Regions from separate parts of the Streptomyces sp. NPDC059788 genome, predicted to be linked through region 2. Evidence: riboswitches for the same ligand, from Rfam matches in the RefSeq annotation. Region 2 holds a riboswitch; the other holds the start of a gene.

Region 1 (15,361 bases), on a different contig from region 2:
CGCGTGACCGTCGTCGGTATCGGCGCGGACGGCTGGGACGGGTTGCCGGCGGCTTCCCGGGAGGTGTTGCGCGGCGCGGGGACGCTCGTCGGCGGTGCGCGGCAGCTCGCCCTGCTGCCCGCCGAGTGCGCGGGCGAGCGGGTCCCGTGGCCGTCGCCGCTGCGGCCCGCCGTGCCGGGGCTGCTCGCGGCGCACGCCGGGCGCGAGGTGTGCGTCCTGGCCAGCGGCGATCCCATGTTCTACGGCATCGGGCGGACGCTGGCCGAGGTGCTCGGAGAGGTGGGCGCGGCGCCGCCCCGGGTGCTGCCGCACCCGTCCTCCGTCTCGTACGCGTGTGCCCGCCTCGGCTGGCCCGTCGAGGACACGGAGGTGGTCACCCTCGTCGGCCGTCCCCTCGCGGGCCTGGCGGCCGCCCTGCACGACGGCCGCCGCCTGCTCGTCCTGTCCGCGGGCGCCGAAACCCCCGCCCAGGTCGCGGGACTGCTGCGCGAACGTGGCTTCGGCCCGACGCGGATGCGCGTACTGGAACAGCTCGGCGGCCCGCGCGAACGCCGGGCCGAGGGCACGGCAGCGGACTGGCCGCCCCCGACTGCCGCCTCCGGAACCGACCCGCTCAACGTCGTCGCCCTGGACTGTGCCCGCGCCCCCGAAGCCCTCCGGCTCTCCGCCGCCCCTGGCCTGCCCGACGCCGCGTACGAGCACGACGGCCAGCTGACCAAGCGTCACATACGCGCCGCCACGCTCGCCGCGCTGGCCCCCGCGCCCGGCGAACTGCTGTGGGACATCGGCGGCGGCTCCGGCTCCATCGGCATCGAGTGGATGCGCACGCACCGCGCCTGCCGCGCCGTCGCCGTCGAGCGGGACGCCGTACGGGCCGGGCGCATCGCCCGTAACGCGGACGCGCTCGGCGTACCGGCCCTGCGCGTGGTCACCGGCCCCGCGCCCGAAGCGCTCGCCGGACTCCCGGCCCCCGACGCGGTGTTCGTCGGCGGCGGACTGACGGCGCCCGGCCTCCTGGAGGCGTGCTGGGCGGCGCTGCCGCCGGGCGGCCGACTGGTCGCCAACACCGTCACGCTGGAGTCCGAGGCGCTGCTCGCCGACTGGTACCGGCGGCACGGCGGCGACCTCGTACGGCTCGCGGTCGCGCACGCCGTGCCGGTCGGCGGTTTCACCGGGTGGCGGCAGGCCATGCCGGTGACGCAGTGGTCGGTGACGAAGGACCGGGCAGCCGCCTCTCCGGCCTTCTCCGCCCCAGAGGACCCGGACACACCCGAAGCCTCTGACACCCCCAGCGCCCCAGACGCGCCCAACGCCCCTTCTGCCCCCGGAGACGCACAGTGACCGTCCACTTCATCGGCGCCGGACCGGGCGCCGCCGACCTGATCACCCTGCGCGGCGCCCGCACGCTGGCCCGCTGCGAGGTCTGCCTGTACGCGGGCAGCCTGGTGCCGCGCGAACTGCTCGACGAGTGCCCGCCCGGCGCCCGCCTGGTCGACACCGCCGACCTGGACCTCGACCAGATCACCGCCGAACTGGTCCGCGCGCACGAGGCCGGCCAGGACGTGGCCCGGCTGCACTCCGGCGATCCGTCCGTCTTCAGCGCCGTGGCCGAGCAGATGCGCCGCCTGGACGCGGCGGGCGTGCCGTACGAGGTCGTACCCGGCGTACCGGCGTTCGCCGCCGCAGCGGCGGCCCTCAAGCGCGAACTGACCGTCCCCACCGTCGGCCAGACCGTCATCCTGACCCGCATCGCCCAGCAGGCCACCGCGATGCCCGAAGGCGAGGACCTGGCGACGCTGGGCCGCAGCCGCGCGCTGCTCGTCCTGCACCTCGCGGCCCGCTACGTGGACCGCGTCGTCGGCGAACTCCTGCCGCACTACGGCGCCGACTGCCCCGCCGCGGTCGTCGCGATGGCCTCCCGCCCCGACGAACTGGTCCTGCGCGGCACGCTGTCCGACATCGCGGACCAGGTGAAGGCGGCGGGCGTGGTCCGTACGGCGGTCATCATGGTCGGCCGCACACTGGGGGCCTCGCAGTTCCGCGACAGCCATCTGTACTCGACGGAGCGCGAGCGGCACCGGGACCTGGGCTGCGCGGCGGACGCCGGGAGCGCCCCCGGCGATCAGGCCGGATAACCGGTTGATCGGGAGCGGCGCAAGCAGCAGGATCGTCCGAATGGAGACCACCGCGCAGCCCGTCGAAGCCCTGCTCGTCGTCGACGTCCAGTCGGCCTTCTTCGAGGGCGAGGAGGCGGCACCGCACGCGGCGGCCGTCCAGGAGCGCCTTGAGGACCTGGTCGACCGCGCCCGGGCCGCCGGCGCCCTGATCGTTTACCTCCAGAACGACGGCGCGCCCGGCATGTCCGACGAGACGGGAACCAAGGGCTGGGAGCTGCACCTGCCGGTCACCCCCGGCCCGCGCGAGGTCGTGATCCGTAAGACGGAGGACGACGGTTTCCACGAAACCCCGCTGGGCGGCCTGCTCACCGGGGCCGGGGTGCGGTCGCTCGTCGTCTGCGGCGTGATGTCCGAGATGTGCGTACTGGCAACCGCCCGCAGCGCCCTGGAGCGGAAGTACCGCGTCGTCCTCCCGCACGACGCGCACGGTACGTACGACGTGCCGCCCGCGCCCGGCGAGACCGAGGGCGTCCCGGCCGCGATGGCCTCGCGGGTGGCGGAATGGGCGCTGGGCGACGAGGTGGAGATCGTCGCGTACGCGAAGGACGTCCCCTTCGGGGCGCCGCCGGCCGTGTAACGGCTACGGCCCGCTTCGCGGCCCGCGCGCAGCGGCCCGTCCCACCACGTTCCCCGCCCGGTCGATGCAGATCACGTCCACCGCGACCGGCGCCCCGCGCAGGACCGCCAGGGCCTCGTCGCGGGCGGTCGCGGCCACCAGGTCACCGAGCGGCACGCCGCGCGCGGCGCACAGCTGGAGGGCGGCCAGCCCCGTGTTGGCCGTCGCCACCTCGGCCGCCAGCGCCTCGTCCGCACCGCCCTGCCGGGCGAGCCGCGCCAGGAACCCCTTGTCCACCTGCGACCGCGCCGAGTGCAGGTCCAGATGGCCCGCCGCCAGCTTGGACAGCTTCGCGAAGCCGCCGCAGACCGTCAGCCGGGGTACGGGGTGCCGCCGTACGTACTTCAGCACCGCGCCCGCGAAGTCGCCCATGTCCAGCAGCGCGTCCTCGGGCAGGCCGTGCTCGGCGACGACGACCTTCTCCGAGGTCGAGCCGGTGCACCCGGCCACGTGCGTACGCCCGGCCGCGCGCGCCACGTCCACGCCGCGCCGGATCGAGTCGATCCACGCCGAGCACGAGTACGGCACCACGATCCCGGTCGTCCCCAGGATCGACAGCCCGCCCAGGATTCCCAGCCGCGGATTCCACGTACTGCGCGCGATCTCCTCGCCGTGGTCGACCGACAGCTCGATCTCGACGTCGCCGCTGCCCCGGTACCGCGCCGCGACCTCGGCGACATGCTCCCGCATCATCTGCCGCGGCACGGGATTGACGGCCGGCTCGCCGACATCGAGCGGCAGCCCGGGGCGGGTGACCGTGCCCACCCCCGGACCGGCCTTGAACACCACCCCGCTGCCCGCCGGGAGCCTGCGCACCGTCGCCCGGATCAGCGCCCCGTGCGTGACGTCGGGGTCGTCCCCCGCGTCCTTGACGACGGCCGCCATGGCCACGGCGCGGTCCTCGGCCATCTCCTCGGCGGCCAGCGCGAACGCGGGTGTCTGCCCCTTCGGCAGCGTGATCGTCACCGGGTCGGGGAAGTCCCCGGTCAGCAGGGCCGTGTAGGCGGCCGTGGTCGCCGCGGTCGCGCAGGCGCCGGTCGTCCAGCCGTGCCGCAGCCCGGTGTGCGCGAGCTGCGCCGTACGCCCGCCGGTGCCGCCTGGCGTACCGTTCGTGTCCGTATCCGACTCACCCACGAAAAAGACCACCCGAGATGACCGCCCCCGCCACCGCCGCGTCCGCCGCGGCCCGCCGCCCGCACGTCCTGATCCTGGGCGGTACGACCGAGGCCCGCCGGCTGGCCGCCGACCTGGCGGACCGGCTCCCCGGCGCGCGCGTCACGACCTCCCTCGCCGGCCGGGTGGCCGCGCCCCGGCTCCCGGCCGGGGAGGTGCGCATCGGCGGGTTCGGAGGCCCGGACGGCCTCGCACACTGGCTGCGCGAGCACGCGGTGGACGCGCTCATCGACGCCACCCATCCCTTCGCCGGCACGATCAGTTTCAACGCGGCACAGGCGGCCGCCACCGCCCATGTTCCCCTGCTCGCGCTCCGCAGGCCCGGCTGGGTCCCCGGGCCGGACGACACGTGGCACCCGGTCGCCTCCCTGGCCGGGGCCGCGGCGGTCCTCCCCGCGCTGGGCCACCGCGTCTTCCTCACCACCGGCCGCATGGGCCTCGCCACCTTCGCCCACCTCACCGGTCTCTGGTTCCTCGTCCGCTCCGTGGACGCCCCGGAGCCGCCGTTCCCGCCCCGGATGGACGTCCTCCTCGACCGGGGCCCCTTCACCCTCGAAGGTGAACGCGCCCTCCTCCACGACCACCGCGTCGACGTCCTCGTCACCAAGGACAGCGGCGCCGCGGCCACGGCCCCGAAGCTGACGGCGGCGCGCGAGGCGGGGGTGCCGGTGGTCGTCGTACAGCGGCCGCCCGTCCCGCCGGGCGTGCCGGTCGTCGAGACTCCGGATCAGGCGGTGGCCTGGCTGTCGGCGCTGTGACCGCGCGGCGGGCGGTGCTTCACGCAGCCGTGCGCCCCGCCCCCGGCTCCCGTTCCCGCTCCCATGAGCGCGGCGCACACCACGTCCTCCGGGACCTCCGGCCCGAGGCCGGAATGGCCGAAGAGCGCCCGGAACACGATGGGCGCGGCGAACAGGTCCAGCACGAGGTCGACGTCGAGGCCGGGCCGGAGGTCGCCGCGTTCCTGTCCCTTGCGCAGGGACGCGACGCACGCTTTCCGGCGGGGTGCCCAGAAGTCGGTGAGGAAGCGTTCCCGCAGTTCCGGGTCGTCCGCGAGGTCGGCCACCAGCGCGGGGAGCACCTGGCCGAGGGCCGGGTCGTCCATCGCGGCCCGGAGCGCTTCGAGATGCCCGACGAGGTCGCAGTGGGTGCATCCGGTGTCGATCTCCACGACACCGACCCGGGCCTGTGCCATGACCTCGACGACCAGGTGCTGCTGGCTCTCCCAGCGCCGGCGGACGGCGGGTTTGGTGGTTCCGGCCCGCTTCGCGATGGCTTCCATGGTCAGGCCCCGGTAGCCGACTTCCCGAAGGAGTTCGGTCACCGCGGCCGGCACGGCGTGATCGATCCGCTCGTCCCGCCTGCGCGCCATCGAACACTCCCGGGAACCGCCCGCCGACCTCGTTGCCCGGCAACCCTACCGGGCAAGCAGGACGACCTTGCCGAACGCCTTTCCGCCCGCCACCCGCCGTAGCGCGCTGTCGGCCTCGGCGAGCGGGAAACCCTGATCGACCACGGCCGAGACACGGCCCTCCCCCAGCAGCGCCACCACCCTCTTCCAGGAGACCTGCATGTCCTGCGGGGCCACCGAATTGAGGCTGAACGCGCTCAGCGACAGCGACTTGTGGAAATCACGCAGCAGCGGCCCGAAGGACTCCACTCCGGGAAATCCGCCGGCGCCGCCGCAGAGGATGTAGCGCCCGTTGGGGCGCAGGAGTCCGAGATGCTTCTCCACGTCCGGCCCGGCGACCGTGTCCACGACCACGTCGTATGTCGCCCCGGGAAGAGCGGACGCCTCCGTACGGTCGACGATGTGCGCGGCGCCCAGGGCCCGCAGGCGTTCACCGCGGGCCGCCGACGAGGTGACGGCGGTGACCTCGGCTCCACGGGCGCGCGCGAACTGCGTGGCGAGCACCCCGATCCCGCCTCCGGCACCACGGACGAGCACCCGCTCACCGGCGGCCGCCCCCGCCCGGTGGAGCGCGATGTCGGCGACCAGCGCGTTGACGCCCAGCGCGACCACATCAACGGCCCGGGTGCCATGCGGAGCCGGAAAGACCAGCCCGGCGTCGGTCACGACCCTCTCGGCGAAGCCCCCGAAGCCCGGCAGCATGGCCAGAACCTGCTGCCCCACCAGCCCCTCGGCCACCCCCTGCCCGACCGCCGCGACGCGCCCGGCAACCTCCACCCCCGGCACCGCCCCCACACCGGGAAACCCCGGATACTCGCCCCGCATCGCCATGACATCCACAAACCCGAACCCGGCCGCTTCGACATCGACGAGCACCTGGCCGGGGGCGGGGGCCGGCTCCGGTGCCTCGGTCACGGCGAGTCCTCCGGAAGACCTGACGACCACTGCTTTCACTGTGCGGCTCCCTCACGACGACGACTGATCCGAGATCCGGATAACGTTCCAATCCGGATCGGAACGTTATGACGGCGCGTGCGGGGCGTCAAGGCGTGGCCGGACTGGCCGGCCTCGCTGACCCGGCCGGTTTGGTCGGCCTCGCCGTGCGGTCGGCGCTGTGGTTGCCGGATTCGGTCCACGCCTTGTAGCTGGTCGCCGCATCCAGCAGCACGACGTCGCCACCGGCCGCCCGCACCGACTCGGCGGACGGCGCAGCGGGCTGCGTCACGAAGCAGGCGACGGAGGATCGGAGGCGTACGGGTTCCCAGGGGTGCCGGCGTGCCGAAGGCGGCTACATCGAAGAAGGTCCCCCTCGGGACGAACTGCCTGGATCACGGCGCGCGAATCGCGCTTCACCGGGGCCATGACGCACTCCACCGGTTGGCCTCCCTGACGCGCGCCTCCAGCGCCTCGCGGCGGGTGGCGTCGTCCGCGGGCGGGGGTGGGGGCGGCTTCGGGGGCCGGGGTTGCTCGCCGGTCACGTGGAGCACGTCCGGAGTACGGCGGCGAGGCGGCGGGCCACCTCGGGGGTGCAGCGGCCGAGCGTCACGAGCGGGCGGGCGATGTCGCCGGTGAGGGAGGCGGCGTCCAGGCTCAGGGTGGGGAGTTTGATGCCGACGGCGGTGAGGGCGGTACGGAGTTCGTCGCGCGCTTCCTCGGCGATTTTGATCGTGTTTGTGGTTCGGATGGGCTCGGTCGTGGCCATGTGTTTCCGCCTTTGAGCGGTCGTCGGAATCCGCAAGCACCTTGCGTGAACCCATCGTTACGCTCCGAGAAGGAGTGCGGTAGCGGGAACCTGTTGCCGTCTGGGTACGACAACGAGGGGGCTGGCCGAGATGGACGAATGTGACCTCGATGAGGAGGAGTCGGCGCGCGAGGTGCTCGCCAATGAACTGCGTCGCCTACGTGAAGTATCCGGTAGGTCGCTGAGCCAGCTGGCCGATGAAGCCAATTACGACCGTACGTACTTGAACCGGCTGGAGAACGGAGAGCGTCTGTCCAGGCGGGACGTCATGGTGGCGCTTGACCGCATCTACGGGACCGGGAAACTCCTGGTCGGGCTCTGGGCACTCGCGCGCCGCAGCGCCCTCCTCGGCAGGTACCGGTCGTTCATGCAGTGCGAGGAAAAGGCCGTCGTCATGCACAAGTACGCGATGGCCATGCCTGGACTGCTCCAGACCGAGGAATACGCGCGCGCGTTGTTGTCGTCATCGCCGACGCCCATCAGCAAGAAACTGCTGGACGATCGCGTGGCTGACCGGCTGGGAAGGCAGGAGCTACTGGACCGGGTCCCGTTGCCGAGCGTGCGCTTCATTCTCGATGAGGCCGCGCTCCGCCGCCCCATGGCGGGGCGGGGGGTCTGGCGTACCCAGCTCGGTCACGTCCTGAAGGCGGCCGAAGCGCCGAACATCGCAGTGCAGGTGCTGCCTTTCAGTGCAGGCTCGCATGACCTGATGGGTGGCTCGCTGTCATTGCTGTGGATGGACGACGGGAGTGCGGTTGCCTACCTTGAGGGCAACAAGTCGGGCGACTTGATCGAAGACAGGGACGAAGTGAAGCAACACTGGCTGTCCTACGACCGGTTGAGGGATATGTCCCTGTCGTTGACCGAATCGATCGCATTCATCCAACAGTTGATGGAGTCCAGTAACCAATGAACACCAGTCGTGAAACGCGGGCCACTGCGTGGCGGAAGAGCAGCTACAGCAACGGCGGTGACAACAACTGCGTCGAGGTCGCCGACGGCTTCCCCGAGGCCGTTCCCGTGCGCGACAGCAAGGACCAGGACGGCCCGGCGCTGATATTCACCCACGAGGCGTGGGGCGCCTTCATAGGCGGCCTGAAGGGGCGCGGCTGCCTCTGACTCAGCGCTCCCGCTTCAGCGTCAGGACGTGACACGCATCCGGGCCACCCCCGAGCCGTTCGTACAGCACCGGGTGCCCCTTCTCCTCGCCGATCCGCAGCGAACGGACCGTGCTGCGTTCCAGCTCTGCGTCGAGGCGGTCGAAGGTGAGGGAGAGGGTGGTGCGGTCCGGGGTGATGGTCCAGGTGCCGTCGCTGATGAAGCCGGACGGGGGTGCGTCGCTGGTGGCCAGGGCGGCGTCGTGGGACTTGGGCCAGTCGTGTACGAGGAACGTGCGGCCGAGTTTGCCGCCGAGGTTCTTGAGGTCCACCGAGATTCCGCGGTCGGACGACCACGCGCCGTAGAGGTCGGCGGCGCTGTAGCGCGTCGACGGTTCCGGGCCGCAGCGTTTCTCCTCGGAGGCGCAGCCGGTGGTGGAGAGGGTGAGCAGGAGCGTTGTGGAAGTGGCGGCAGCTGTGGTCCGTAAGGCTGTCCGCTGCTTCGGTCTGCCGGTCATGTGGTGATGCCCCCGCCTGCGTTTCCGGTGAGTTGTCCGCCGGGTGGGCGGGACGGCGCCGAGGTTAAGTGATCGATGGGGGCGCGGCCCCGGCGGTGGCTGGATCTACCGGTCGGGGAGGGGGCTTGTGGCGGATTTCTGGCCGGAATACGGGCGGGCGGGCCGGAGCCCCCGGCCCGCCCGTCACCCGGTCACCCCTCCGGATACCTCCGAGGCGTCCACACCGTCTCCCGGTCCTCGTCGCCGCGGCGTACCGACTCCGTCTGGGAGGAGCCGATGAGGAGGATGGTGCGCATGTCGACCTCCCCGGGGGCGAGGGCGGTGAGGGGGACGACGCGGATGGACTCGGTCGGGCCGCCCACGTCGCGGGCCATGACGACCGGGGTGTCCGGGGAGCGGTGTTCGAGGAGGAGTTCGCGGGCCTTGGCGACCTGCCAGGTGCGGGTGCGGGAGCCGGGGTTGTAGAGGGCCATCGCCAGGTCGGCGGAGGCGGCGGCCCGGAGGCGGGCGGCGATGACTTCCCAGGGCTTGAGGCGGTCGGAGAGGGAGATGACCGCGTAGTCGTGGCCGAGGGGCGCGCCCGCGCGGGCGGCGGCCGCGTTGGCGGCGGTGACGCCGGGGAGGACGTGTACGGGGACGGACTGGTAGGCGGGCTGGGCGGCTACTTCGAGGACGGCCGTGGCCATGGCGAAGATGCCGGGGTCGCCGCCGGAGACGACCGCGACCCGGCGGCCCCGGCGGGCCAGGTCGAGGGCCAGTTCCGCGCGTTCGGACTCGACCTTGTTGTCGGAGGCGTGGCGGGCCTGTCCGGGGCGTACGGGGACGCGGTCGAGGTAGGTGGTGTAGCCGACGAGGTCGGTGGCGGAGGCGAGGGCGCCGCGGGATTCGGGGGTGAGCCACAGGGGGCCTGCCGGGCCGGTGCCGACGACCACGACCGAGCCGGTGACGGGCGCGGGCGGCGGGGTGGCGATGCGGCTGGGTACGACGGCGACGGAGAAGTAGGGGACGGAGGCCGGGTCGACGGACGTCAGGGGTGCGGTGCGCTCGCCCGGCATCGTCGCGCGTTCGACGTAGTCCGCTTCCGGGAGGCGGCCGGAGTCGGTGAGCGCCTGGTGTACGGAGGGGAAGGTGCGGCCGAGCTTCATGACGACGGCGGCGTCGGTGGCGGCGAGCCGGGCGGTCAGTTCCTCGGTGGGGAGGGTGCCGGGGAGGATGGTGAGGACCTCGTCGGCTTCGCAGAGGGGCTTGCCGAGGCGGGCTGCCGCCGCGCTGACCGAGGTGACGCCGGGGATGACCTCGGTCTCGTAGCGGTCTGCCAGGCGCTGGTGCATGTGCTGGTACGAGCCGTAGAAGAGCGGGTCGCCCTCGGCCAGTACGGCGACGGTGCGGCCCGCGTCGAGGTGCGCGGCGAGGCGGGCGGCGGCTTCGGTGTAGAAGTCGTCGAGGGCGCCCCGGTAGCCGCCGGGGTGGTCGGTCGTCTCGGTGGTGATCGGGTAGACCAGGGGTTCTTCGTGGTGGTCCGGGCGGATGTGGCGCTCGGCGATGGAGCGGGCGATCGAGCGGCCGTGGCGGGCGCTGTGGTACGCGATCACGTCGGCGGCGGAGATGACCTCGACGGCGCGCAGCGTCATCAGGCTGGGGTCGCCGGGGCCGAGGCCGACTCCGTACAGACGCCCCGGGCCGGGGGTGGTGTGCTGCTCGGTCACTCTTCCACGCTCGCTATCGCGTTGATCGCTGCCGCTGCCATGGCGCTGCCGCCGCGCCGTCCGCGTACCACCAGGTGCTCCAGGCCCGAGGGGTGCTGGGCCAGCGCGTCCTTGGACTCGGCCGCGCCGATGAAGCCGACCGGGATGCCGAGCACGGCGGCCGGGCGGGGCGCGCCCTCCTCGATCATCTCCAGGAGGCGGAAGAGGGCGGTGGGGGCGTTGCCGACGGCGACCACCGCGCCGTCCAGGCGGTCGCGCCACAGTTCGAGGGCGGCGGCGCTGCGGGTGGTGCCCAGGCGCTTGGCCAGGTCCGGTACGGACGGGTCGGCGAGGGTGCAGATCACGTCGTTGCCGGCGGGCAGCCGCTTGCGGGTGACGCCGCTGGCGACCATGTTCGCGTCGCACAGGATCGGCGCGCCGCCCCGCAGGGCCTCGCTCGCGCGGGCGACGACCTGCGGGGAGTACGCCAGGTCGCGTACGAGGTCGGTCATGCCGCAGGCGTGGATCATCCGGACGGCGACCCTGCTGACGTCGTCGGGCAGGTGCGCGAGGTCCGCCTCGGCGCGGATGGTGGCGAAGGACCGGCGGTAGATCTCCGCGCCGTCCTTCTCGTAGTCGAACTCGCTCACTGTGTCTCGTTGCCCTCGGTCATGTCGTGGTGCGGGTGGCCGCGCGGGCCGACGCGACGGCGTCGGCGAGGCGGTCGGCGGGGTCGGTCAGGGGGATGGTGGTCGTCGCGGGCGCGTTGTGCCGGGTTCCCCGTACGGACACCTCGTAGGCGTCGCCGGTGGCGACGACATCGACCCACGCGCCGTGCGGGTGGCCGCAGCGCCGGGCGCAGCCCGACCAGTGGACGGGCAGTCCGGTGCCGTCCTCGGGGAGGGTGGCGGCGGCGTCCGCGCGTACGTCGGACAGGGACTTGGCGCAGCCGGGGCGGCCGGTGCAGGCGCCGAGCCCGTACCAGGGGGAGGCGGGGTCGGTGACCAGACCGGCCGTGGCCAGTTCGCGCAGTCCGGACTCGGCCGCCTCGGGAGGCAGGCCGGGCAGGACCACGCCGCGCCAGGGTGTCATACGCAGTTCGCCGGAGCCGTCCCGGGCGACGGCGGCCAGCCGCCGCAGCTGGGCGGTGGTGAGGCGGCCGAGGGGGGCGAGGAGGGAGAGGGCGGTGGTGCCGTCGGGGCCGGTGACCGGTCCCGGGCGCGGTGGGGGCGGTGCCGGGACCGGCGTGTACGGCTGGGTGTCCGGCCGGGTGTCCGGCTGCGGGAGCCGCGTACGGAGGCGGGCGCGGACCGCCGGGGCCCCGTACCCGGGCGGCAGCTCCCGTACGCGCCAGGAGCCGTTGCCCGCCTCCTGGGCGACGGAGAGGAACGCTTCGGCCGCGGTGCGGGCCGCGCGGGGCGCGTCGCGGCCGGGGAGGCGCAGGGCCTCGGTGTCGTCGCCGACGCGCAGCAGCGCCGTGCCACCGGGTTCTGCGATCAACGTCACATCGCCGCCGAGCGCGGCCACGTCGCCGCGGCCGTCGTCCAGCGCGAAGAGGAAGCGGCCGGAGAGGTCGGGTGCCGTGTCGCTCGCGCACAGGAGGAGGTCCAGCTCACGGGCCCATTCCTGGACGGGGGCCGCGCCGTCGGCGCCCTGCCCGTCCAGGCCGGCGAGCGGGGAGGCGACGATGTTGCGTACGCGTTCGTGGCGGTCGGAGGGGAGGAGGCCGGCGGCGCGCAGCAGGCCGGCGAGATCCTCCGCGCAGCCGTCGCGCAGGCCGCGCAGTTCCGCGTTGCCGCGGGAGGTGAGGGAGAGGTGGCCGTCGCCGAGGCCGTCCGCCGCTTCGGCCAGCGCCAGCGCCTGATGGGCTGTCAGCAGGCCTGCGGGCAGGCGGAGTCGGGCCAGGGAGCCGTCGGCGGCCGAGTGCAGCCGCAGGGCTCCGGGACAGGCGTCGCCGCGGGTCCGTACGCAGGCGTCACCGCGGTCCCGTGCGAGGGATTCGTCCCGATGCGGGGGTATCGCGGGGGTGGGCGGCATGGCGGCGAGCATACCGACGATGGCCTGGACGGTCCCCGCCCGGCCGTCGGCCGCAGCCCTTACTATGCAGGTCGGTGGGTCAGCTGGCCCACCGGACGCCATCGACGGCGCCAAGGGAGGAAGCCCGGTGCAAATCCGGTGCGGTCCCGCCACTGTGAGCCCGGCCACCGCCGGGCGAGCCAGGAACTCCCGCCGTCCGTGAACACCGCCCGGGGCGCGGACCCCGAGGAAGGCCAGACGCCGCCATGATCCTGCTGCTGTCGACGTCCGACACCGACCTGCTCAGCGCCCGTGCGGCCGCCGGTCCCGTGCCGTACCGGCTCGCCAACCCCGCCCGCCTCGACCTGGCGGAGCTGCCCGGCCTCCTGGAGGGCGCCGACCTGGTCGTCGTCCGGCTCCTGGGCGGTCTGCGCGCCTGGCAGGAGGGCCTGGACCAGCTCCTCGCCGCCGACCAGGCCCGGCCCGTCGTGGTGCTCACCGGCGAACAGGCGCCGGACGCGCAGCTCATGGAGGCGTCCACCGTCCCCATCGGCATCGCGGCCGAGGCGCACGCCTACCTCGCGCACGGCGGCCCCGCCAACCTGGAGCAGCTCGCCCGCTTCCTGTCCGACACCGTGCTGCTGACCGGCCACGGCTTCGAGCCGCCCGCCGCCGCGCCCTCCTGGGGCCACCTGGAGCGCTCGAAGCACCTGGCGGCGGAGGCGCGTACCGGCGCGGAGGTCGTGGCCCGTACGGACGACACGGGCGCCGCCACCGGCCCGCTGGTCGCCGTGCTCTACTACCGCGCCCACCACATGAGCGGCAACACCGGCTTCGTGGAGTCGCTGTGCGAGCGGATCGAGGAGGCCGGCGGGCGCCCGATGCCGCTGTTCGTCGCCTCGCTGCGGGCGCCCGAGCCGGAGCTGATCGACGAGCTGCGCGCCGCCGACGCGATCGTGACGACCGTGCTGGCGGCGGGCGGCACCAAGCCCGCCGAGGCCTCGGCCGGCGGCGACGACGAGTCCTGGGACGCGGGCGCGCTCGCCGGACTGGACGTGCCGATCCTCCAGGCCCTGTGCCTGACCGGGCCGCGCAGCGCCTGGGAGGAGAACGACGAGGGCCTGTCCCCGCTGGACGCGGCCAGCCAGATCGCGGTGCCCGAGTTCGACGGCCGGCTGATCACCGTCCCGTTCTCCTTCAAGGAGACCGACGAGGACGGTCTGCCGGTGTACGTCGCCGACCCCGAGCGCGCCGCCCGGGTCGCCGGCATCGCCGTACGCCACGCCCGGCTGCGCCACATCGCGCCCGCCGACAAGCGCCTGGCGCTGGTGCTGTCCGCGTACCCGACCAAGCACTCCCGCATCGGCAACGCGGTCGGTCTGGACACCCCGGCGAGCGCGGTGGCGCTGCTGCGGCGGCTTCAGGAGGAGGGCTACGACTACGGCGACGAGCCCGTGCCCGGTCTGGAGTCCGGCGTCGGCGACGAGCTGATCTACGCGCTGATCGAGGCGGGCGGCCACGACCAGGAGTGGCTGACCGAGGAGCAGCTCGCCCGCAACCCCGTCCGCATCCCGGCCGCCGACTACAAGCGCTGGTACGGCACGCTGCCGCGGGAGCTGCGCGAGCAGGTCGAGGAGCACTGGGGCCCGCCGCCCGGCGAGATGTTCGTCGACCGCAGCAAGAACCCGGACGGCGACATCGTGCTGGCCGCCCTGCGCCGCGGCAATCTGCTCATCCTCATCCAGCCGCCGCGCGGCTTCGGCGAGAACCCGATCGCGATCTACCACGACCCCGATCTGCCGCCCTCGCACCACTACCTGGCCGCCTACCGCTGGATCGCCGCCTCCCAGGAGGACGGCGGCTTCGGCGCCGACGCCATGGTGCACCTGGGCAAGCACGGCAACCTGGAGTGGCTGCCCGGCAAGAACGCCGGCCTGTCCGCCGCCTGCGGCCCGGACGCGGCCCTCGGCGACCTGCCGCTGATCTACCCGTTCCTGGTCAACGACCCGGGCGAGGGCACCCAGGCCAAGCGCCGGGTGCACGCCACGCTCGTCGACCACCTCGTGCCGCCGATGGCCCGCGCCGAGTCGTACGGCGACATCGCGCGCCTGGAGCAGCTGCTCGACGAGTACGCGGCGATCTCCGCCATGGACCCGGCCAAGCTGCCCGCCATCCGCGCCCAGATCTGGACGCTGATCCAGGCCGCCAAGCTGCACCACGACCTCGGTCTGGAGGAGCGCCCGGACGACGAGGGCTTCGACGACTTCCTGCTGCACGTCGACGGCTGGCTGTGCGAGGTCAAGGACGCGCAGATCCGCGACGGGCTGCACGTCCTCGGCGGCGCGCCCGCCGGTGAGGCGCGCGTCAACCTCGTCCTGGCGATCCTGCGCGCCCGGCAGATCTGGGGCGGTACGTCCTCGCTGCCGGGCCTGCGCGAGGCGCTGGGCCTGGACGAGTCGGCCGCGACCCGGACGAGCGCCGACGCGGTCGAGGAGCAGGCCCGCGGCCTGGTGCAGGCCATGGACGACGCGGACTGGGACCTGGCGGCCGTCGAGCGGGTCACCGCCGGGCTGCCGGAGGACCAGCGCGAGCCGGTGGCGGCGATCCTCGCCTTCGCCGCCCGCGAGGTCGTCCCGCGCCTGGCCGCCACCACCGACGAGATCGACCACGCCGTGCACGCGCTGGCCGGCGGCTTCGTCCCGGCGGGCCCGTCCGGCTCGCCGCTGCGCGGTCTGGTCAACGTCCTGCCGACCGGCCGTAACTTCTACTCGGTCGACCCCAAGGCCGTACCGAGCCGCCTCGCCTGGGAGACCGGCCAGGCGCTCGCCGACAGCCTCCTGGAGCGCTACCGCACCGACCACGGCGACTGGCCGACCTCGGTGGGGCTGTCCCTGTGGGGGACGAGCGCCATGCGGACGTCCGGTGACGAC
Region 2 (15,361 bases):
GCCCTGGGCGGTCGGTGCGCAGGAGGGAGCCGGCGTGGAAGCGGAAGGGCTCCGGGTCGGCCACGTAGTCGAGCAGTTCGGCACCCTGGTTGTAGTGGATGCCGATGGACTGTTCCTGGATGAGGAAGTTGGGGGTGGTGAAGGCGACTTGGAGGCTGGCGGCGAGTGCCACCGGGCCGAGCGGGCAGTGCGGGGCGAGCTGGGCTCCGTATGTCTCGGCGAGAGCGGCGATCCGGCGCAGTTCGGAGATGCCGCCCGCGTGGGAGATGTCCGGTTGAAGGATGGCGACGCCTGCCTGGAGGGGAGACAGGAACTCCTGGCGGGTGAAGAGGCGTTCACCGAGAGCGAGGGGGATGTTGGAGGCGTTGACCAGGTCGGGAAGGGCGTGCAGGTAGTCGCAGAGGACGGGTTCCTCGACGAACATCGGCGCGTGCTCGGCCAGGAGGGGAAGGAGGCGTCGGGCGTTGGCGGGGGAGACGCGGCCGTGGAAGTCCAGGCCGAAGTCGCGTTCGTCACCGAGTACTTCACGGGCGGTCTCGGCGCGGCGCAGGCAGTCGCGTACCTCCGCGCGGGTGGCGATCGGTGTCATCGGTCCGCAGCCGTTCATCTTGACGGCGGTGAAACCGGCCTCGATCTGAGCGGTCAGCGCGTCCCGGATTTCGTCCGGTTCGTCGCCGCCGATCCAGGCGTACGCACGGACGCGTTCTCGTACGGGGCCGCCGAGCAGCTGGTAGACGGGTACGCCGTGCTGTTTGCCTTTGATGTCCCACAGGGCCTGGTCCAGTCCGGCGACGGCGGAGGAGAGGATCGGGCCGCCGCGGTAGAAGCCGCCCTTGGTCATCACCTGCCAGTGGTCCTCGATGCGTGAAGGGTCTCGGCCGATGAGGTACTCGGACAGGACCTCGACGGCGGCGCGTACCGGCTCGGCGCGGCCTTCGACCACCGGTTCGCCCCAGCCGATGAGGCCCGCGTCGGTTTCCACGCGGACGAACATCCAGCGTGGCGGGGCCAGAAACGTTTCGACACGGCTGATCTTCACGGGCCGTCGCCTCTCCTCCGACTGTCGCTCGACTGTCGCTCGACTGTCGCTGGTCAGAGGCTGGCATGTGGGGATGGGGGTTATCAATTGGGGCGGGGTGAGGGGAGGACGATGGCGGGAGCGGGGTGGGGGAGCAAGGGAAGGCGGATGCGGGGATGTGTGGGTGTGGGGGCTGGTTTCTGATCTTGGGGTTGTCGCCTGGTGATTCCGGGGTCGTCACAGAGCGGGTCTGCGGTGCTTCGAGGAGCGGTGGCGTCGGTGCGTCGGTGCCGTTGCTTGTCGCGGTGCCGCGTGAGCGCCCGTCCGGGGTGGCAGGGGGCGGCGGGCCGGTCGTTGCGCCACTTCGGGATGGCGGGCGCGCCAGTACGGATTGTCGTGCGGCAGACCGCCGGAGACACGTCCGTACATGCCGAAGACCAGCAGCATCAGGCCGACGAGGAAGCTGAACAGCACGTTCTGGATTCGGAAGGCCAGGTAGTTGAAGCCGGTTTCCAGGATGGCGAGGTTGATGAATCCACTCAGCAGGAACGCCAGGCCGAGCACGATGTTGAGGGTCGAGGCGAAGTTTCCGCCGATCACCATGCCGCCGAAGAGGACCAGGCCCACGACGATGGACAGCACGCTCAGCGCGCCGTTGGTGTTGAGGCCGGCGACCGTGTCACCGCCCGTGTCGAAGAAGCCGATCTTGTCGATCAGGCCGAGGATGCCGAAAGCGACGAGCACCAGCCCCATGAGGCCGGCGCCGAAACGGTAAACCGTGCTGAGCCGGTGATCGACGGGCAGGTGCTCGTCGAGCTGTGTGTGACGCACCCTGCCGCGCATCGTCCGGGAGGGCCCGTGCAGAGTCTGGCCAGCGTCCATGTCCGGCCTCCTTCGCGCAGATGAACCGCCTGGGCCGTGTCTGCCTCCAGCATCCGCCTGTAGGTGGCGTCACGCCATAGTGGCTGGTCAGTGAGGTGGCGGGGAGGCGCGGGGAGAGGCCGGGAGGCGCGCTGGGAGGGGGTGGGCTGTCCGTGGCCTCGGCAGCCCGCAAGCGAATCGCCGCCTCCGCCGCCCGGGCCGCCCATCGACGCGCCGCCTCCGCCGCCCGGGCCGCCCATCGACGCGCCGTCTCCGCCCCCTCGGGCCGCCCATCGAAGCGCCGTCTCCGCCCCGGGCCGCCCATACGGGAGCGCCGTACCGCGTCCGCCCTCGCCCTGCGCGTCCCGACCTGCGCGTACCGAGAGGCCTCAGCCCGTGGTTCCTCCGCCGCGTTCGTCGCGGATTTCCTGTACGACCCGGGAGGCGGTCCGGCGTACGGCCTCTGTCTCGGTGAGGAAGTGCCACCAGTCCGGGTGCCGTCCCTCCAGGCCGGTGATCGCGCGCTCCAGCCGCGCCACCGCGTCGTCCAGCGGCCGGGCGTGGCGCGGGTCGGGCGTGCTGCGTCCCGCCATCGCCAGCCGTTGCGCGTCGCGCACGGCGAAGCGCGTCCGTTCGACCTCCTTCTCGCGGTCGAAGGACACCTCGTCCAGGCGTCGCAGGCGGTCACCGGCCGCCGAAACCGCTTCGTCGGTCGTGTTCAGCAGGGCCCGTACGGTCGCCAGCAGACTCGTGGCATCGGCCCACCGCTGCTCGTCGCGAGCCCGCTGGGCCTCCCGCACCTTGATCTCGGCCTGTGCGACGGCGTCCGCGGCCTGCTCCGGTACGTGCTGGAGGTCCTGCCAACAGGCCGCGCTGTACCGACGGCGCAGTTCGCTCAGTACGGGATCGACCTTGCCCGCCCGCGTCGTGATGGCCTGCGCACGGGTCCGCAGCGACACCAGCCGCTTGTCGATCTCCGCGGCCTTTTCCGGCAGCCGCGCCGCCTCGGTCCGTACGGCCTCGGCCTCGCGCAGCACGTCGTCGGCGCGCCGGATGGTCTCCTGCACGCCGTGCTGACCGGCGCCCTGGTTCAGCTTGGTCAGCTCGGGCGACAGGGCGGCCAGCCGGGCCGCCAGGTCGTCCGCCTTGAAGTCCTGAGCGCGAACGGCGTCCAGCGCGTTGCTGGCCGCCAGCAAAGCCTGCCGGGCGCGCTCCACCGCCGGGGCGAGCCGCGCCAACTGCGTCTCCGCGGTCTGAAGCAGCGGGCCGAGGCCCTGCGCGAAGCGGTCGAGATCCGCCTTGACCCGCTCCAGCTCCTCCTTGGCCCGCGTCAGGTCGGCGCGCGCCCGCGAGGCCGCGCCGGCGTCGAGATCGTCCCGGTCGAGGTCGTGGGCGTCCACCGCGCTGATATAGCCCTGGCTGACCTCGTCGATCCGCCGTCCGAAGCTCTCGTAGTCGTCCGCGGCGCGGCGAGCCGCGGGGGATCTGTCGACGGCCGTGATCGTCTCTATGGAGATCCGGAGGTCGCGCTGTGCCGTGTCCAGCTCGTAGAAGGCGGCTGCCGCGGCGTCCTTCGCGGCCTGCGCGTCCGCACGCTGGCTCTCCCCGCGCCCGAACCAGCGCCGCGTGCCGCCGCCCGCGAACGCGGCGGGCGCCGCGGCTGCCAGCAGCGGCAGCGGCAGCAGGAGCAGAGTCACAGTGTCCCGGAACGCGCCCCCGCGGGGGCGACGGCGTACTGCACGGCGTGCTCGCTGCTCGTGCGGCTGCGTGTGTGTCGCCGTCACATCCCTCTCCCGATCGCATCGCCCCAGGCCCGGCTGCCATTCTCCCACCCAGTGGGAACGAACACAGCGGCCGGTTGGTTCGCGATCGACGCCACCAACCTGCGCGATCGGGAGTCGGCGACGGCGGGCGGCTGCGACAGGTGCGCCACCCTGGATTGGGGAGCAGCCCCGGAGGCAAGGTAGTCTGTCGGCTCAGCCAGGGCGCATAGCTCAGCGGTAGAGCGCTGCTCTTACAAAGCAGATGTCACAGGTTCAAATCCTGTTGTGCCCACCGTGCCTCGCAGCACCCGAGCCCCGTATCGAGATTGAAGTCGGTACGGGGCTTTTTGCTGTTCTTGGGGGTTGGTGGGCTGGGGCGCTGGGTTTTGGTCAATGTGTTGGGGTGATGGTGGGTCCTGTGTCGGGGCTGTTGGTGGCTGCGCCGGGGGCGGTCGTGTTGTGTCGGTGTTGCCGGCTGCTTGGGGGTGTGACCTGCGCTTGCTGTCGTACGGCGGCTTGTGCCTCGTCCGTTTTTCCGGTCGTGGTGGCCGACGTGCGTGGTGGTCGGTCCCGGTGCACGCTGAAGGCATGGCTGAGCATCCGCCGGTGATCGTCCACCCGCCCTCGCCGGCCGGTGGGCGCCGGGTCACCGTCCACGGGCAGATCGTCGGGCTGGCGCACGGGCGCGGTGACGTCGCCGAGTTCCTGCGGCACGCGGGGCTGGCGCCGGACGCCGAGGACATCGATCTCGATGCTCCGGGGCTCGTGGAGTGGCGCGGTGGGGACAAGGAGACGTGGAGGGGGCCGGAGGGGCAAGGGCAGGGTTTGGGGTGAGGGGTGCGCTCCCGTGCGGCTGTGGGGCGGTGGGTGGGGGAAGGACAGGTGCGAGCGCGGGTGGTTGCGTTACGCGTCGTGTGTGTGGGTGTCCGAAGAGTGATGGTTGAGGCGTGGTGCTGTTGTTCGACTTTCAAGTGATGTGTATCGTCGGAGTGTGACTTGAAGTTTCAAGTACTTTCCGTAGCGGCGGTCCGGCCCTCCAGCAGGGCCCGCCGGCCCAGACAGAAATGAGTGCGTATGTCCTCCCCCCTCAGCCCCCTCCGTGACTACGGCAGCGGCGCCGACAACCGCCATGCCGCGAGTCCGCACGCGTACGACATCGGTCTGCTGCTGTTGCGCCTCGCGGTCGGGTTGATCATGGCCGCACATGGCACGCAGAAGCTGTTCGGCTGGTTCAGCGGGCCCGGGCTGGACGGGACCGGACAGTTCTTCACCGCCAGCGGCTATCCGTCCGGCAAGGCCATGGCCGTGGTGGCCGGCCTCAGCGAGACGCTGGGCGGCCTCGGACTGGTGCTCGGCCTGCTGACGCCCCTGGCGGGCGCGGCGGTCGTCGGGACGATGGTCAACGCGCTGGCGGTGAAGTGGGGCGGCGGATTCTTCGCGCCCGAGGGCGTGGAGTACGAGCTGCTGCTCACGGCGGGCGCGGCGGCCCTCGCGCTGACCGGCCCCGGCCGGTACGCGGTCGACCGGATGCTCCCGGTCCTGCGCGGGCACCGGCTCGCGTACGGGGCGGCGGCACTGGTGCTCGGCGTGGTCGTGGCGTTCGTGATCCTGCTGCTGCGCAAGTGAGGCGGAGCGGGAAGGGCAGGTAAGGCGAGTCAAGCGGAACGCCGGTTGGGCGGGATATGGCCGTTGGCCGAGCGGAACGCGAGTCGGGCGCGACGGGGGAATCGGAATGGGGGAGTGGAAGGGTGAGAAGTGGTCGAGATGCGAGTGGGTCGCGGAAAGGTGAGGGATTGACGTGGCCGTACGGCGGCTGAATCACGCGGTGCTTTACGTACGGGACGTGGCGCGTGCCGTGTCCTTCTACACCGAGGCGCTGGGATTCCGGGTGGAAACCGAAGTGCCGGGGCGGGCCGCGTTCCTCAGGGCCGAGGGGACGGACAACGACCACGACCTCGGGCTGTTCGCGGTCGGCGCGGCGGCGCCCGGCCCCGAGCACGGCCGGGTGGGCCTCTACCACCTGGCCTGGGAGGTCGGCACCCTCGGGGAACTGGCGGACATGGCGGCGGAGCTGGCGGGCCGGGGCGCGCTGGTCGGCGCCACGGACCACCTGGTGTCCAAGTCGCTGTACGCCAAGGACCCGGACGGCAACGAGTTCGAGGTCATGTGGCGCGTACCGCGAGCGGACTGGCCGGGCGCGGACGAACCGGACCGGCTGCGCCCGCTCGACCTCGAAGCCGAGCTGGCGCGGTGGGGCCGGGACCTGAAGACGGGCGCGGCGGCCGGCTCGTCGACCTGAGGGGCGGAGGGGGCAGAGGAGGGCGAAGGTCCGGGTGGGGGCGGCCGAACGGCCGGCCGTACGAAACGGCCGGCCGACCGATCCGCCCAGACCATCGACCGGCCGTACGCCGGTCAGGCGCCCTTCCGGGCCCCCTCCCGCGCCGCCTGGGCAGCGCTCCCGGCCTCCCCCGTCCGCGCCGACCAGCGCTTCTCCACCCCGGCCAGCCGCCAGTACGCCAGGGCCGCCGCCCACACCACCACGAACAGGCCGACGATGATGAACCCCACGTTGTCCAGGTCGATCGACGAGATCCAGCCCGTGAGGCCGTCCTCCAGGCCCAGCTTCTCGTGCAGGACGGTGACCAGTTCGATGGTCCCGATGAAGAAGGCGACGGCGATCGACAGACCGGTGATCGTGAGGTTGTAGTAGACCTTGCGGACCGGGTTCGAGAACGCCCACTGGTACGCGAAGTTCATGAACGTACCGTCCAGCGTGTCGAACAGGCTCATCCCCGCCGCGAACAGCAGCGGCAGGACCAGGATCGCGTACCAGGGCAGACCGGCCGCCGCGCCGCTGCCCGCCATCACCATCAGCGTCACCTCGGTCGCGGTGTCGAAGCCGAGGCCGAAGAGCAGGCCGAGCGGGTACATCTGGCCGGGCCGGGTGATGGAGCGGGTGAAGCGGCCCAGGACGCGGTTCATGAAGCCGCGGGAGTCGAGGTGCTGTTCCAGCTCCGTCTCGTCGTACCGCCCCTGCCGCATCGCGCGGAACACCCGCCAGATGCCCGCCAGCGCGACGAGGTTGAGCGCGGCGATGAGGTAGAGGAAGGTGCCGGAGACCGTGGTGCCCACGGTGCCGAGCACCTGGTGGGTGCTCGAACCGTCGTCGAGCAGGGTGCCCGCCAGCTGCGCGCCGCCGGCGACCAGCGCCGCCATGGCGACGACCACGCTGGAGTGGCCGAGCGCGAACCAGAAGCCCACCGAGACCGGGCGTTTGCCGTCGGCCATCAGTTTGCGGGTGGTGTTGTCGATGGCGGCGATGTGGTCGGCGTCGAAGGCGTGCCGCATGCCGAGGGTGTACGCGGTGATGCCGAGGCCGACGCCGAAGACCTGTGAGCCCACCGTGTAGTGCCGCGGCACCACCAGGAGGAAGAGCACGCCGAAGGCGACGACGTGCAGGGCGGCTATGACCGCCATCAGCCCCGCGGTCCGCACGGTGTCCTGGCGCCGCCAGCGGAACCCGGACGGAGGGGGAGGGGCGGCGGAAGGGGAAGAGACCGTGGGGGAGGCAGGGGACGGTGAAGGGGACGGGGACGGCGAAGGGGAATCGGCGGACAGGGGCATCCGGTGGTCACGCTCCAGCACCTCGTGGATCAGTTCGTGAGATGCCGTGGCCGGTCTCCTGGCTGACGGGTGTACGCGCCCGCCCCGGCCTTCCCGGCCGCGGGTGCGGCCAGTGGCTCCGTACGGCCGCCGGGCGGGTACGGAAAGGGGGGAACTTCCCGATCACAGTGGCGAGGGCCGCTCCGGCCTGGACCCGAAGGTCGTCACCGGTCTTCCCGTACACCACGGCCCGGACACTCTAACGCCCGGTAGCGGCATGGTCATCGGATCAATGCGGCGGGAACCCGGGGCGCTGTCCGCTCGACTACCTGGTCCCGGGCCCGCACGGGCGGGCCGCCGGGCAGTCGAGAGGCAGGAGAGCGGACGTATGCGTCCTCGCGGGGAGTTGGTGCAGACGGGGAACGAGAACCGGTCGGTACCGAGGAGACAGTCGGTACCGAGGAAACGGCCGGTATCAAAGAAACGATCGGTGCCGGGGAGCCGGGCGATTGCCGGGAATCAGCCGGTGTCGCGCGGCCGGTCGGTGCCGGGGGCGGTGGCTGTGCTGGTGGTGGCCGCGCTGGTCGCAGGATGTGGCAGCGCCGACGGGCGTACGGGTGCGGGCGCAGCGGCGGGACAGGGTGGCGCGGACGGGCAGGGTGGTGCGGCCGGCGGATTTCCCGTCACGGTCACCGATTGTGACGGGCGGCGGACGACGTTCTCCGAGGCACCGCGGAAAATCGTCACGAGCAACGCGTCGAGCCTGGAAATGCTGCTCCGGCTGGGAGCGGGCGACCGGGTCGTCGGCACCGGATTTCCGCCGGGGAAGGGCACGTTGCCGTCCGCGCTGGACGCCGGGGCACAGCGCGTTCCGGTGCTGGGGAAGACGGTGATTCCGAAGGAGAAGCTGCTCGGCTCCGGCGCCGATCTCTATATCGACACGTTCGCTTCCATGGGCAACATGGGCGGGGCCGCGACCGGACCGACCGAGTCGGAATTCGCGGCTGCGGGCATCAAGCACGTGTTCCTGGCGTCGACGGCGTGCGCGCCGCGGAAGAAGGTCCCGCAGCGGGACCTGTCCGCGGTGGAGGGCGACATCCGGCGGCTCGGGCAGGTCACGGGCACCTCACAGCGTGCGTTGCAGCTGGTGGCGGAGATGGAGAAGAAGGTTTCCGCGGTGCGCAAGGCCGTCGCGGACGTGCCCGCGGAGAAGCGGCCGACGTATTTCCTCTTCGATTTCGACGCGGGGACGAAACAGCCCGTCGCCGTCTGCAACCGGCAGGTGGCGAACGCGGTACTGACCGAGGCCGGCGCACGGAACGTCTTCGCGGACTGCGACGGTGATTTCCGGCGGGTGTCGTGGGAGGACGTGGTCGGCAAGGACCCGGACTGGATTCAGCTCGCCGTACGGAACCGGGGAAGTGCCGCGGCGAACGAGAAGGCGTTCGACGCGGCCGAGAAGTTTCTCCGAGGTTTTCCGGGTACGGCTGGACTGCGGGCGGTGAAGGAAGGGAAATTCCTGCGGATCGGCTCGGAGCAGACGACCATCGCCGGGGTGGGCAACGCGGATACGGTGCGGCGGATCGCGGAGACGCTGTACCCGGACCGCCTGGCCAAGGCGGGGGCCGGAACCGGAACCGGGGCCGGAGCCAAGACGGAAAATGGGGCCGGGACCGGAGCCGGGGCGGGTCGTTGATGGCGCCCTCTGCCGTCGGACAGGCTGAAGGAGCCGAAGTCGCCGGGGACAGGGGGAGGGAAGAGCCGGGCCGGGCCCGTACCGCTTGGCTCGCACTCGGGCTGCTGCTCGCGCTCCTCGTCGCGCTGACCGCGGCCGTCGCGCTCGGTGCCACCGACATCGCTCCGGCCGAGGTGTGGTCCGTGGTGTTCCGGAGGCTGGGCGGGCAGCCGCCCCGGCCGGGGACGGACGACCTGATCATCTGGCAGCTACGGGTCCCCAGGGCCCTGCTCGCCGCGCTGGTCGGCGCGGGCCTCGGGCTCGTCGGTACGGCCACTCAGGCCCTGGTGCGCAATCCGCTGGCCGACCCGTACCTGCTGGGCATCTCCAACGGCGCGTCGCTCGGCGCGGTGGCCGCGATCGTGCTGGGCGCGGGCGCCGTGGCGGGGACGGGCGGGGTGTTCGGTCCGGACGGCGCGTTCGGCCTGGGCGGGGGCCTGGGGCTGTCGCTGGCCGCCTTCGCCGGGGCGTTCGCCTCGTTCGCGCTGGTGTGGACGCTGGCCCGTAGGGGCGGTGGCTTCGCGCCGCTGCGGCTGGTGCTCGCCGGGGTCGGCATCGGTCAGTTCCTGGCCGGGTTCACCAGCTATCTCGTACTGCAGGCCGGGGACGAGCAGCAGACGCGCGGTGTGCTGTTCTGGCTGATGGGCAGCCTCGGCGGCGCCACCTGGGGCACGCTCGTGCTGCCGGCCCTCGCCGTACCGGCCGGGCTGTTGTTCCTCCAGGCACGTGCCCGCGCGCTGAACGCGCTGACCATGGGGGACGAGACGGCGGCGAGCGTGGGCGTGGACGTCGTCCGGCTGCGCCGGCTGCTGTTCGTGGTGACCAGCCTGCTCACCGGCGTGCTGGTGTCGGTGTCCGGTGCGGTCGCCTTTGTGGGGCTGATGGTGCCGCACCTGTGCCGCCTGATCGTCGGCGGCGACCACCGCAGGCTGCTGCCGCTGGCCGCGTTGACCGGGGCGCTGCTGCTGGTCGTGGTGGACATGGTGTGCCGTACGGCCATGGACGGCCAGGAGCTGCCGGTGGGCGTGGTGACGGCGCTGATCGGTGCGCCGGTGCTGCTGTACGTGCTCGACCGGCGGTTGGGAACGGGAGCGGGGGCGGGAGCATGAGAGGGAGTACGAACACGAGCGGGGACATGAGCATGATGACGCGATGGGGAGCACGTACGGAATCCGGCCCCGGCTCCGGCACCGATGTCGCTGCCCACGCCCCCGCCCCCGCCCCCGCCCCCGCAGACTCCGGCCTACGGATAGACATCGAGGACCTGCGGGTCTCCTACGCTGGCCGGTGCGTGGTGGCCGGGGTCCGGCTGATGGCCGCGCCGGGCGAGATCGCGGGTGTGGTCGGTCCGAACGGCAGCGGCAAGTCCACGGTGCTGCGTACGGTCTACCGGCACCTGCGCCCCGAGGCGGGCCGCGTGCTGCTGGCCGGGGAGGACATCCGGGCGATGCCGCCCGCGCGCGCGGCGCGGCATGTCGCCGCCCTGCCCCAGGAGCGCGGCGGCGACTTCGAACTCACCGTCCACGAGGTGGTGGCGATGGGCCGCACCCCGTACAAGCGCGCGTTCGCGGGCGACGACCGCGGCGACCGGGAGACGGTGGCCCGCGCCCTGTCGGACGTGGGGCTGGCGGGGTACGGCGGGCGGCGGTTCTCGGCGCTCTCCGGCGGGGAACGGCAGCGGGCCCTGCTCGCCCGCGCCTTCGCCCAGGCCCCGGACGTCCTCGTACTGGACGAGCCGACGAACCACCTCGACGTACGGCACCAGGTCGAGCTGCTGACCCTGCTGCGCGGCCGCGCCTGCACGACGCTCGTCTCGCTGCACGACCTGAACGCGGCGGCCTCGGTCTGCGACCGCCTCCACGTGCTCCACGAGGGGGCGCTGGTGGCGTCCGGCACGCCGCGCGACGTGCTGACGCCGGAACTGCTGGCCGAGGTGTTCGGGGTACGGGCGGCGGTGGTCGACCACCCGCTGACGGGGGACCCGCTGATCGCCGTGGATCAGCGCGGGACCGCCGCATCCGGAGCCTGAGCCGTCAGCACCGGCCCCGCCACCCGTCCCCAACGCCATACCGGCCCCGCCACCCGCCCCCGCTATCGCCCCCCATCCCTCCGCACGTAATGGCTGGGGCGGCCGTCCCTCCGGACGAGCCGCCCGCGTTCCGCGGCGTCCGCCGCGCGCATCAGCCGCACGCGGCCGTCCGCCTCCCGCAGGACGCACGCGTGCCACGGCGTCATCCACACGTCGGGCGCGTCGAGCAGCCGGATGCCGAACTTCGCCGCGCCGCGCGGCTGCGGGTGTATGGACAGCCGTACGGCGTCGGGATGGTGCTCGGCGATCAGCGCGCCCCAGGCCCGGCTGCGCCGGATCACTCCGTAGGCGCGGTCGCGGCAGACGCGTTGCAGGGCGGAGCGGGTGCCGTCGAAGCCGGTGGTGTCCTCGAACAGGAAACGGGTGATGCCGCGGTAGAGGCGCAGCGCCTCGCCGTCCCCGGCCGCGGTGTCCCGGGTTTCGGCGCGCAGGGCGTCCAGGGACGGGGCGTACCGGTGGATCACCCGCTCGCGTTTGGCGTCGCAGGGCAGCTCCCCGTAGACGTCCCGCAGGTCGAAGGTGCCGAGGTGGGGCAGCGCGGCCGTACGGATCATGGCGCGCAGCGCGTCGTTGTACGCGTCGACGTGCGGGTCCGGAACGCCGATCAGGTCGCTGAAGACGTGTCCGTCGGAGCAGATGACGAGCTGCGCTCCCGGCGCGTACCGCTCGGCGATCCGGGCGCAGAGGCCGTCGAGGAAGCGCAGGGCGAGGCGTTCGCCCTCGTCGGGGAGGCGGCCGATGACCTTGGCGGGGTTGGGGGATTTGCAGGGGAAGCCGGGGAGAGTCAGCCGGATCGGCCGGCGCGCGGCCACGAGGCGTTCCAACTGCCGCAGCTGGTGGGGGAAGTCCGCTGGCGTGGACGCGGGGGTCGGGCTTGTCTCCAGGGTGCGGCGGTGGGGGAGGAGGACGGCGAGGATGTCGTCGGCGACGCCGGTCGTCGCTTCGGCCTCCGTGCCGCTCGTGGGTACCGCCAACGCCGAGCCGGTCGGGGGTCTCATCGGGCGGTGGCCTTTCCGGCGCCGCCGAACGGGCAGCCGGACGCAGCCCCGGTCCGGCCCGCCTCCAGCTCGCCTTCCTTGCCGTACTTGCCGCTCCCGCTGTGCTTTCCGTGCCCGCCGTCTTCGCCGCCCCCGCCGACCGCATCGTAGGCGACGGGCAGTTCGTCGACTCCGCGCGCCAGCACCGCCGGAATCCACCTCAACCGGCCCTCCGGCACGGCCAAGCGAAGCCCCGGCAGACGGCGGAGCAGTGTCTCCAGGGCGATGTGGAGTTCGGTACGGGCCAGCGTGGCGCCGGGGCAGAAGTGGATGCCGTGGCCGAAGGCGAGGTGGGGGTTGGGGGAGCGGCCGAGGTCCAGGGTGTCGGGCGCGGGGAAGCGGGCCGGGTCGCGGTTGGCCGCGCACAGCGAGACGATCACGGAGTCACCGGCCGGGATGCGCGTCCCCGACACCTCCGCGTCCGCCGCGAGGAACCGCCAGGTCGTCAGCTCGAAGGCGCTGTCGTAGCGGAGCAGTTCGTCGACCGCGCGCGGCAGCAGCGCGGGGTCGTCGCGGAGCGTCGCGAGGTGGGCGGGGTGCCGGAACAGGGCGGTCAGGGCCGTCGTGATCTGGTTGGTCACGGGTTCCTGTCCGGCGACGAGGAGCTGGAAGATCATGGAGTCCAGTTCGGCGCCGTCCAGGGCCCCTTCGTCGCGGGCGGTGACCAGGCGGGACAGCAGATCGCCGCCGCGTTCCCGCCGTTTGTGGCGCACCAGTTCGGCGATATAGCCCTGGAGGCCGCGCAGCCGCGCCTCGTACGCCGGACGTCCCGGGTCGTCCGGACCGACGGGCTGGACGACCTTGCCCCAGTCCCGGTCGAAGCGCCCGGTGAACTCGTCCGGCAGGCCGATGACCTCGGCGAGTACGAGGAAGGGGAAGCGGGCGGCGAACGACGCGACCAGGTCGGCGGTGCCGCCGCGCTCCGGGCTCGCCGGCGGCAGCTCGTCCAGCAGCGCGTCCGCCAGGCGTACGAAGCGCGGGCGGAGTTCCGTGACGCGCCTGGGGGCGAAGGCGTCGGTGATCAGCCGGCGCATGGCGGTGTGCCGCGGCGGGTCCTGGTGCAGCAGGTGCACCTGAAGCTGTGAGTGCTGCGGCTCGGGCATGACCGAGGCGCGGGCCCGCCAGGCGGCGTTGCCGCGGGAGTGGTGTTTGCCGAGCCGGGGGTCGTTCAGGGCCCGGTGGGCGGCCTCGTACCCCGTGATCAGCCAGGCCGACACGCCGCTGGGGAACCGGACCCGGTGGACGGGGCCGCGTTCGCGCAGCTCGGCGTAGAGGGGGTAGGGGTCGCGCTTGTAGTCCTCGCCGTAGAGAGGGAAAGGGGCACGTTCGTGGTCCGCTCCGTGATGGGGGAGCGGTTCGGGAAGGCGCATCGGGCGGGGCTCCTCGGGGCTGTTCAGAAGGCGGGTCCGGGGCGGTGGAGCGGGGCCGCGGCGGGCGGGCGCGGTGGTCGTCCGCCCGATGACGGAGGTTTGGACGCGGGGGTCGCGCCGTACGGGATACCGCCCGTGATGCCGCACATGGACCGTGCTCCTCTGCGCTCGGTGGGTCTGCGCGTACGCGTCCGGAACCGGGCGTGCGCGCGCTTCACTCAGAGGTCGGGCGGAGCGGACGTCGAGTTCCCGCCCGCGGTACGGGAATCGCGGGCCGGGGCGTGTGGCACCGCGACGCGGCGTACGGTGCGGCGGCGCCGGGAACCGCGGCGGATCACCAGGTAGTCGGAGCGGCGGACGGGCTGGTTCCGGCGCGCGGGGAGGACAAACCTCACGTGCGACGGGAGGCGGTCCGGGCGGGGGCGGGGGCCGTTCGCCGTGCCACGATGGCCGTGCCGAGCAGCGCGTTCGCGCCGCTGCCGCCTTGCGCTGCGCTCGCCGCCGGCCGCTGTGTCCCTGTTCTTCCGCTGCCTCCCCCTTCCTGTTCCCGCCCTTCTCCCGTCTGTGTATCGGGCTCCCGTCTGCGTATCGGAGCGGTCATGTATGTCGTCCGGCGATTGTCATCCGTGCTGCCCGCGAAACCGGTGTTCGGGTTCGTGGCGCTGCTCGTCGTCCTGTTCGTGTGCGCCTACGCGGCCGGGGCGGCCGCCGGACCGGTGGCGCCGGGCATCCGGCCGGGCGGTCAGACCCCGGGGGCACCGCAACAGCCGTCCGACGGCGGCGGGATGGGCGGCATGAGCGGGATGGGCGGCATGGGATGAGCGAGCGTGTCACTGCCCCGGACGAAGGTGTCACCGCCCCGGACGAGCGCGTCACCGTGCTGACGGTGGGCGGCATGACCTGCGCCGCGTGTGTGAACCGGGTCGAGAAGAAGCTCGGCAGGTTGGACGGCGTCACCGCCACGGTGAACCTCGCCACGGGCAAGGCCCGCGTCCACCACCCGTACGTGCTGCCGGTGAGCGAACTCGTGGCGACCGTGGAGGCCGCCGGGTTCACGGCAGCGCTCCCGGAGACGGAAAACGGACGTCCGGAGCCGGTGCGGGAGCCCGCCGACACGTCCCTCTCCACCGAGTCCCCCTCCACCGAGACCTCATCCACCAAGGCCCTCTCCACCAAGGCCTCCTCCACCAAGACTCCCTCCACCGAAAGGGAGACGCCGGGCACCGAACGCGATCGTCTCCTCGTCACCGCGCTGCTGTCCGTCCCCGTGCTCGTCCTGTCGATGGTCCCCGCCTGGCAGTTCCCCAACTGGCAGTGGCTCTGCTTCGCGCTGGCCGCGCCGGTCGCCGTGTGGGGCGCGCTGCCCTTCCACCGCCGCGCGGCGCGCGGTCTGCGGCACGGCGCCGCGACCATGGACACCCTGGTCTCCCTCGGCGTCGCCGCCGCGTTCGCCTGGTCCTCCTACGCGCTCTTCCTGAGCGGCGGCACCGCGCACATCTATCTCGAAGCGGCCGTCGGCGTACCGCTGTTCGTCCTCGCAGGGCGGCGGCTGGAGGCACGGGCGCGCCGCGGCACGGGGTCCGCGCTGCGGGCGCTGGCCGAACTGGTCGGCCAGGACGTGTCCGTACGGGTACCGGCCGGGGATACGGGAAGCCGGCCTACCGGCAGCAGCCATACCGACACCACCCCCACTCCCACCCCCACTCCCGCCCCCAGCAGTTCCGACAGCGGTATCGCCACCGTGGAACGCCGCATCCCCGTCGCCCGGCTTCAGGTAGGCGACCGGTTCCTCGTCCGCCCCGGGGAGCGGGTGGCCACCGACGGCACGGTGGTGGACGGCAGTTCCGCCCTGGACCTCTCCCTCGTCACCGGCGAGAGCGGCCCG

Evidence for each region. A riboswitch is a leader RNA that binds a small molecule or an ion and turns the genes downstream of it on or off. The one in region 2 is predicted to bind cobalamin.
Region 1: another riboswitch for cobalamin. It lies ahead of cobN (cobaltochelatase subunit CobN); the one in region 2 lies ahead of ACFV57_RS19490 (HoxN/HupN/NixA family nickel/cobalt transporter).

What each region holds. Positions count from the first base shown of each region.
Region 1 is NZ_JBHWHY010000006.1:64,905-80,265, reverse strand. It holds gene cbiE (precorrin-6y C5,15-methyltransferase (decarboxylating) subunit CbiE) at 1-1,341, shown strand, start outside; gene cobM (precorrin-4 C(11)-methyltransferase) at 1,338-2,135, shown strand; gene ACFV57_RS07225 (cysteine hydrolase family protein) at 2,176-2,754, shown strand; gene ACFV57_RS07220 (cobalt-precorrin-5B (C(1))-methyltransferase) at 2,758-3,927, opposite strand; gene ACFV57_RS07215 (cobalt-precorrin-6A reductase) at 3,945-4,724, shown strand; gene ACFV57_RS07210 (TetR/AcrR family transcriptional regulator) at 4,694-5,335, opposite strand; gene ACFV57_RS07205 (zinc-binding alcohol dehydrogenase family protein) at 5,381-6,289, opposite strand; gene ACFV57_RS07200 (hypothetical protein) at 6,849-7,076, opposite strand; gene ACFV57_RS07195 (helix-turn-helix domain-containing protein) at 7,207-8,028, shown strand; gene ACFV57_RS07190 (DUF397 domain-containing protein) at 8,025-8,234, shown strand; gene ACFV57_RS07185 (hypothetical protein) at 8,236-8,730, opposite strand; gene ACFV57_RS07180 (precorrin-2 C(20)-methyltransferase) at 8,922-10,436, opposite strand; gene ACFV57_RS07175 (precorrin-8X methylmutase) at 10,433-11,065, opposite strand; gene cobG (precorrin-3B synthase) at 11,085-12,464, opposite strand; cobalamin riboswitch at 12,510-12,662, shown strand; gene cobN (cobaltochelatase subunit CobN) at 12,698-15,361, shown strand, end outside.
Region 2 is NZ_JBHWHY010000020.1:132,342-147,702, reverse strand. It holds gene dgoD (galactonate dehydratase) at 1-1,096, opposite strand, end outside; gene ACFV57_RS19520 (DUF4383 domain-containing protein) at 1,256-1,900, opposite strand; gene ACFV57_RS19515 (hypothetical protein) at 2,269-3,663, opposite strand; tRNA gene ACFV57_RS19510 (tRNA-Val) at 3,863-3,934, shown strand; gene ACFV57_RS19505 (hypothetical protein) at 4,231-4,476, shown strand; gene ACFV57_RS19500 (DoxX family protein) at 4,717-5,268, shown strand; gene ACFV57_RS19495 (VOC family protein) at 5,441-5,941, shown strand; gene ACFV57_RS19490 (HoxN/HupN/NixA family nickel/cobalt transporter) at 6,055-7,299, opposite strand; cobalamin riboswitch at 7,297-7,508, opposite strand; gene ACFV57_RS19485 (ABC transporter substrate-binding protein) at 7,811-8,941, shown strand; gene ACFV57_RS19480 (FecCD family ABC transporter permease) at 8,941-10,089, shown strand; gene ACFV57_RS19475 (ABC transporter ATP-binding protein) at 10,125-11,009, shown strand; gene ACFV57_RS19470 (L-tyrosine/L-tryptophan isonitrile synthase family protein) at 11,072-12,067, opposite strand; gene ACFV57_RS19465 (cytochrome P450) at 12,064-13,476, opposite strand; gene ACFV57_RS19460 (hypothetical protein) at 14,076-14,297, shown strand; gene ACFV57_RS19455 (heavy metal translocating P-type ATPase) at 14,294-15,361, shown strand, end outside.